3 regions of the Pseudomonas arsenicoxydans genome follow, and region 1 is predicted to be linked to each of the others. Evidence: riboswitches for the same ligand, from Rfam matches in the RefSeq annotation. Region 1 holds a riboswitch; each other region holds the start of a gene.
What was found. A riboswitch is a leader RNA that binds a small molecule or an ion and turns the genes downstream of it on or off. The one in region 1 is predicted to bind fluoride.

Region 1 (2,198 bases):
ACCAGGCGAATGGCGAGCGCGTCGATACGAATTCAAATTGTGAGGATTATTGGACTGTGTGCTTTGGGTGTAAGAACCGGGCATACAGCAGTACGCACCGCGAGCGAAACAGGCGGGTGCGAGGTGTTGCGAGGGGGCGTAGCGCTAAGGCGGCGTAGGCTGCCAGTAGCTCGTTTGGAGTACAGTCATGCTGATGTACCTGTAGCTCAAAGGGTATGCGGATTCGGAAGTATATAGCGAAACTATCGTCGATTGCGACCTGCTATCTCGCGTTGGGTGGATTGCTTTGAGAAATGCCTTTTGGCAATATCAGCCGCCTGCGCGCCTTTTTGTCAGTTCTCCATCCCTCTCAGTTGGGAACTGCGTTGTTAAGGAGCGCAGGTAAAACCCGGCCAAGTGCCGGGTTTTATTCGCTGGTTAAATTTTAACCAAAGAAAAACGGACCTTTTTTTTAGTGCCTGTAGGCGACCAAAGGTCTGCTACGTAGCAGGCGAACCTTGGTAATCGATAGACCGTAGAAATTTTACGCAAAATGTACGGGGCTTTGAGGTTGAGCATCCGATACTGAGCGGCGGTAATTTGGTCGGCTACTTTCTATGTCTGTGCGGAGCTCGAGGGACGGGCCAAACAGCACCGAAATGGTGCCGAATTCTGCCTACGAAAATAAGCAGGTTGGTGCACATGCCGACGCGGCACGCCGGGCTATTTCATGCGGCGCGCAGGCAGCAAGTTGTGAGCACTTAGGGCCCAATAAATCCACATCACATTTATCGAGGAACGCAACTGTATTTCATGGGCTCGCTCACCGGTCATATTCCTCTTTTGTCTACAAAAACGGCTAGTGATCAATCCGACTTCCTGCATGCAAGAAAAGAATGCAGTGCTAGAGTTATGGCAGGAGATGGCATTCCTCCGTTGACTGCCTTCCGGCTAGTGATGCCTACGCATATATCCCTTGTGGCCGCGTAGGCTTTGCCTATCTGTCCATGACTATGATTAGGGGCAGATGCTATGACCTATCTGTTGGCGCTGATGCGTTTCTGATCCAGGCTGCCGGAATTCACTGCCCCTCCCGAATACTCAGCAAATGATGATAATGCGAGTGGTTTCAGACGCTGCATGTGGGTCAGTCAAAATCAGCCTCCTGGGTCAAAAACACATTAACGCCAATACGCGGTGGCTAATAAAAACAGAAATGAGTGGGTGAACTGAGTGTTGTGGATCAACTCGCCACTTTCAAAATCGGTGGTGGCCGAAGTCCGCCAGAAACAGATGACCATCCCTAGAGCGAACCGATTGTCGTGTGAAATAGCGCGGCAACCAACGTTGATGGCAAAATGCCTACATAGGTGTATTGGCTCTATTCGGTACCAAGCCTATGACAGGTGTGCCGTTAGATGAACAGTACAGACGATTTTCGCTTCCGCTCCCACCAGTTATTACTCGAGCTCGACGCAGCTACCAACCACATCATGATGCTGGTGTCGGCGCGGCAAGTCTCAGGCTATGCATGGGAGGAAGCTGCTAGTCGCCAAAAGCTGGCGTACGAAGCTTGGGCAGCTTTTCTTTATGCACCTTCACCTTCACCTTCACCTTCACCTGAAACAGACCCGATTCCGTCGCTCGACGGACGACCGGCGGGGAAGTTGTGGACCCTAACGGATTAAGAGCATCTTCTCGTGCAGCGGGGAGGGGATTCATAATCTCTGGAGCTATTCCATGAATCAGAAAGAAGAATTTTTAGCCAAAGCGCTAGAAATACATCATGAGTACGAAGTGGCAACAGCAGTCATTCGCGACATGATGAGCAAAAGCGTAGCCATAGGCCCTGAATGGGATGCTGCGGTCGCGCGGCAGCCGGCAGCTCTTGATACATGGATGGAGTTGCCACGCGGGTACGGCGATTTCACGGCGGATGACTAACTGCCTGGAATTTCCACTGATATCAGGTCATGGGCATTCACAGCCGTCGTGCAGCCACCTGCTGCTGTTCCTAGTTCAACGCTTGTTGCACTGTTTCGACAATGCGCCTTAGGTAAGTGAATTCGTGGTTCTCCTCGACCGTCTTTCCATCGAGCGCGTAATGGCACTCATCACCGAACAGCTCCGTCAGCAGATGGCTGTGATGCCAGCACTCGTTTGAACTCTCGATGTTGCGTAGAACATCAATTTCGTCCCAAAGCTCGCGCGCTTTACCT
Region 2 (2,198 bases), 330 kb from region 1:
GATGAGGAAAAGAAGACTGCAAACGGATCTGCGTCTACGAAAGCCGAGGGCGGAAAAAAGGTCGCGAATCGTCATGTCATGGTATTCCCTCGCGATTTGCGCCGCGTAGACTAGGGCTCGGTTGAGATACACCTCGAATCTGGGCGCCATCATAGCGCTCGATTGCGGTGTCAAAACTCAATAAGCCAGTCCATACGAACTCGTTGTACCTTGAAAGTCTTACAGTCAGTGCTATAGGATGAAAAAAGGAGATGGCATTCCTCCTTTAACCGCCTTTGTGCTGATGATGCCTACGTGAACCCTCGACAGGGTGCGTAGGTGTATCCGCTTCCTGTCCCCAATCTAGGACAGGATTATGATCCTACTACCCCAGTCGCCACTTCCTTGTTGTGCTTACCTGCTACCTGTTTGGTCTAGGTCTGACGGGGTGAGCCCACCATGCTGAAATCACTTGTAGTTATCGCTGTTGGCGCGTCACTTGGTGCCTGGTTGCGCTGGCTCTTGGGCATGAAGCTAAACGCCCTGTTCCCAACAATCCCCCCTGGCACTGTGGTTGCGAACATGATTGGGGGCTACATCATCGGCTTAGCTATCGCGTTTTTGGCCGCATCCCCCACTCTGAGTCCTGAGTGGCGTCTACTGATCATCACGGGTTTCTGTGGCGGACTTACCACCTTTTCTACATTTTCGGCAGAAACAGTTGCCCTGATTCAGGAAGGCAGACTGCTCTGGGCGCTCGGCTCAGTTTCATTACACGTTGTGGGTTCGCTAGTGATGACGGCTGCCGGGCTTCTGTCCTATCAAATGATCGGCACGCGCTGAGGAGATGAAAATGAAAGGTTTTCTAGTGATTTTCTTTACCCAACAGAACCGTCGTTATCAGGGAAAGATGCTTGGCGACTGGATTGTTGATTTGGCGAAGGACATGGGGTTGCGTGGTGCGACCCTGTCTACGGGCATTGAGGGTTTTGGGCACACTGGTCGGCTGCACTCCTCGCACTTTTTTGAGCTGGCGGATCAGCCTACCGAGATTCGCATGGCTATCACCGAGGACGAGTCCGAAAGGTTGTTCAAGCGATTGGAGCTTGAGGAAATCTCGGTGTTTTACATAAAGACACCAATTGAGATGGGCGTCGTCGGCAAAAAAACCACCTAGTTCGGTCTCCTTTCATAAGCTAAAGCTTCAGGCATCCTTGCAATGGGCGCTGATCCTGTAACACGATTTTACATTTTGGCCACGGCTAGCTAAGATCGACCGACTGGAGATGGCATTCCTCCATTAACCAACCGCTGTGCCCGTAGCAGCTGATGATGCCTACAGAAACCTGATCAAACCAGGTCTGTAGGCGATCGCGCTCAAAATCCTTTTTTGGTCAGGCCCACTTACTTTTCGTGGCTGGCCAAATGTCTAAATTTCGACGACCGGAACAACTCGACTTACTGCCCTATATAGCGAAATGGCTTGCGCTTGCAGGTCTTGTAGCTCTTTTGGCAGGCTCTGCCTCTGCGTTATTCCTCCTTTCTTTGGATCACGCCACCCAGTGGCGAGAAACCCATCCCTGGGTGATCTGGCTCCTGCCAGTGGCTGGCTTTGCCGTGGGACTTGCGTATCACTTGATAGGCAAACCCGTTGATGCCGGAAACAACCTGATCATCAATGAGATCCACGATCCTAAGAAGATCGTGCCTTTGCGCATGGTGCCGATGGTGCTGATCGGAACCGTGGTTTCCCACCTCTTCGGTGCATCTGTGGGACGTGAGGGTGCGGCGGTGCAAATGGGCGGCGCTCTTGCCGATCAACTGACGCATGTCTTCCGGCTACGTCGCGAAGATCGTCGAGTGATTCTCATGGCCGGCATCAGCGCTGGTTTTGCGTCCGCCTTTGGCACCCCCCTCGCTGGAGCTTTGTTCGGACTTGAAGTGCTGGCCATCGGACGTATGCGTTACGACGCGCTTTTCCCTTGCGTGGTTGCGGCAATCGTTGCTGACCAGGTTGGGCAAGCCTGGGGAGTGGTTCATACGCATTACGTCATTGGCGAAGTGGTTCCGGTGCAGCTGTGGAGCGTCATGGCTTTGGTGGCAGCTGGGATTGTCTTTGGCCTTACGGGCCTGCTATTTGCGACGGCCACCCATAAGCTCGGAGCTTTCGTTAAACGACTTATCTCCTATTCGCCATTACGACCCTTCGCTGGCGGCCT
Region 3 (2,198 bases), 1.7 Mb from region 1:
CACGCCCCTCTTGCTGGGCTTTCAAGCGCTGAGTGGCGCGCTCGAACAGTACCCGTCCATCCACTTCGTCAGGCAGAAAGACCGGCTCAGTAGGGGTTACCCAAGTGGTCTCGGCGACCTTGGATACTTCTGCCAAAATCTGCGCTCCTGAATTGCCACCACCCACCACCAAAACCTTCTTGCCAACAAAGGCTTGTGCATCAACATAGTTCGCGGAGTGCAATTGCCGACCGGCGAATAACTCGGCATCAGGGTAATGAGGTATATACGGACTGCTCCAGGTGCCGGTGGCGCTGATGACAACCCTGGCATCCCAATACCTGTCGTCAGAACGTACTCGTAAGCCAATTTCAGTACGCTCCACAGCGGTGACCCGAACCGGACGCTCAACAGGAAACTGATAGCGCTCCTCATATTGGTTGAGGTAGTCGATTACATGATTTCGCGTTGGATACCCCTCCTGCGCAGGAGGCATCATCCAGCCAGGGATCGAACTCCAGGTGGACGGGGAGAATAAACGCAGCGAGTTCCAGCCACGCCGCCAGGCACCACCGGGCTCCTCCTCTGCGTCGAGGATAACGAACGAAAGTTGAGTTCGGCGCAGGAAATACGCTACCGCCAAGGCTGACTGACCCCCACCGATAATCACTACATCTCGTTGGTCGCTGGGCGAAGGAGTCATGGGGAAACCCTTGAGTCGATGTTGGGCGGTAGCCAGTATAGCGACCCAAGTTTGAATCCAACTGATCTAGCTCATATGTTGAGAATGCTGATCGACATTGACTGAATGCTTCAATTCAAGCTTGTTATGGCTTGAATCTCCGGCCGCCGCTGCTTTAGGATGAAAGCAGGAGATGGCATTCCTCCTTATAACCGCCTTTGTGCTGATGATGCCTACGTGAACCCTGGACAGGGTGCGTAGGTGCGTCTCCCTGTTCTCCAATTCAGGACAGGATCGTGACTCAAAATCTCATATCAGCTACCACTCGTAATTTGCGCTTATCAGCACCTCCTCGGTTCTATCAGTCCTGGGGAGACATGCGACCATGCTGAAGTCACTTCTCGTCATAGCTATCGGCGCATCCCTTGGTGCCTGGTTGCGCTGGCTCTTGGGCATGACACTGAACGGACTGTTCCCTACGATTCCGCCAGGCACTGTGGTCGCGAACTTGGTCGGAGGCTACATCATTGGGTTAGCTATCGCTTTCTTGGCCGCGTCCCCCACCTTAAGCCCTGAATGGCGCCTGCTGATCATCACGGGTTTCTGTGGGGGGCTCACCACCTTCTCCACGTTTTCAGCCGAAACAGTTGCCCTGATTCAGGAGGGTAGACTTCTGTGGGCGTTCGGCTCAATTTCATTGCACGTTGTAGGCTCGTTAGCGATGACCGCTGCCGGGCTTTTGTCCTATCAAATGATTGGCACGCGTTAAGGAGATGGTAATGAAAGGCTTTCTGGTGATTTTCTTTACTCAACAGAACCGTCGTTATCAGGGAAAGATGCTTGGCGAGTGGATCGTTGATTTGGCTAAAGAAATGGGGCTGCGCGGTGCGACCTTGTCTACGGCCATTGAGGGCTTTGGACACACAGGGCGGCTGCATTCCTCCCACTTTTTTGAGTTGGCAGATCAGCCTACAGAGATTCGTATGGCTATTACCGAGGATGAATCTGAAAGGTTGTTCAAGAGGTTGGAGGTTGAGGACATCTCTGTGTTTTATATAAAAGCTCCTATCGAGTTGGGCACTGTCGGCAAGAAGGCCAGTTAGCCTGAACCCTTCCTATAATCTGGGAGATGCGAATTTGAGCTATGTGGAATCTCGATTGGTAACTCGATCACCTATGAGTTTTTTACCGTTTTTGAAATCCCTCCAAGCCGTTCTCCAATCTAGTGCGAGGCGGTCAGGTGAGCAACCCGCTCAGGTTTGGAAAGACAATGCAGAGGGACGGGGCTGTGCAACACCGGATTCTGGTTTTGCTATGGAGCGTTTTAAGAAAATCTAAAAACCTTGGTAACGGGCGTATTTTGGGCGAATGTCGCAGACGAATGAGGCCTTACGATCCACCCACCAAAACCAGTGTGACTTGCGTAAACGATAGAGAAGGATATTCAGGATGAGCCCCCTCAAAAATGACTCCGACGCTCGGCCTCCTCCAGTAAACGCAACTGACATCGCCGCTGCAACGGTTCTTCAAACGCTTG

Region 2: it holds a riboswitch for fluoride, as region 1 does, so the genes downstream of both, BLQ41_RS14870 (chloride channel protein) here and BLQ41_RS16470 (hypothetical protein) in region 1, are expected to answer to the same signal.
Region 3: it holds a riboswitch for fluoride, as region 1 does, so the genes downstream of both, crcB (fluoride efflux transporter CrcB) here and BLQ41_RS16470 (hypothetical protein) in region 1, are expected to answer to the same signal.

What each region holds. Positions count from the first base shown of each region.
Region 1 covers NZ_LT629705.1:3,512,343-3,514,540, forward strand. The annotation lists fluoride riboswitch at 889-950, shown strand; gene BLQ41_RS16470 (hypothetical protein) at 1,398-1,667, shown strand; gene BLQ41_RS16475 (hypothetical protein) at 1,720-1,923, shown strand; gene BLQ41_RS30925 (C2 domain-containing protein) at 1,994-2,198, opposite strand, start outside.
Region 2 covers NZ_LT629705.1:3,182,014-3,184,211, forward strand. The annotation lists fluoride riboswitch at 239-300, shown strand; gene crcB (fluoride efflux transporter CrcB) at 439-822, shown strand; gene BLQ41_RS14865 (DUF190 domain-containing protein) at 833-1,156, shown strand; fluoride riboswitch at 1,253-1,325, shown strand; gene BLQ41_RS14870 (chloride channel protein) at 1,405-2,198, shown strand, end outside.
Region 3 covers NZ_LT629705.1:5,209,833-5,212,030, reverse strand. The annotation lists partial or broken gene BLQ41_RS24270 (ArsO family NAD(P)H-dependent flavin-containing monooxygenase) at 1-682, opposite strand, end outside; fluoride riboswitch at 842-904, shown strand; gene crcB (fluoride efflux transporter CrcB) at 1,047-1,430, shown strand; gene BLQ41_RS24260 (DUF190 domain-containing protein) at 1,441-1,764, shown strand; gene BLQ41_RS24255 (plasma-membrane proton-efflux P-type ATPase) at 2,111-2,198, shown strand, end outside.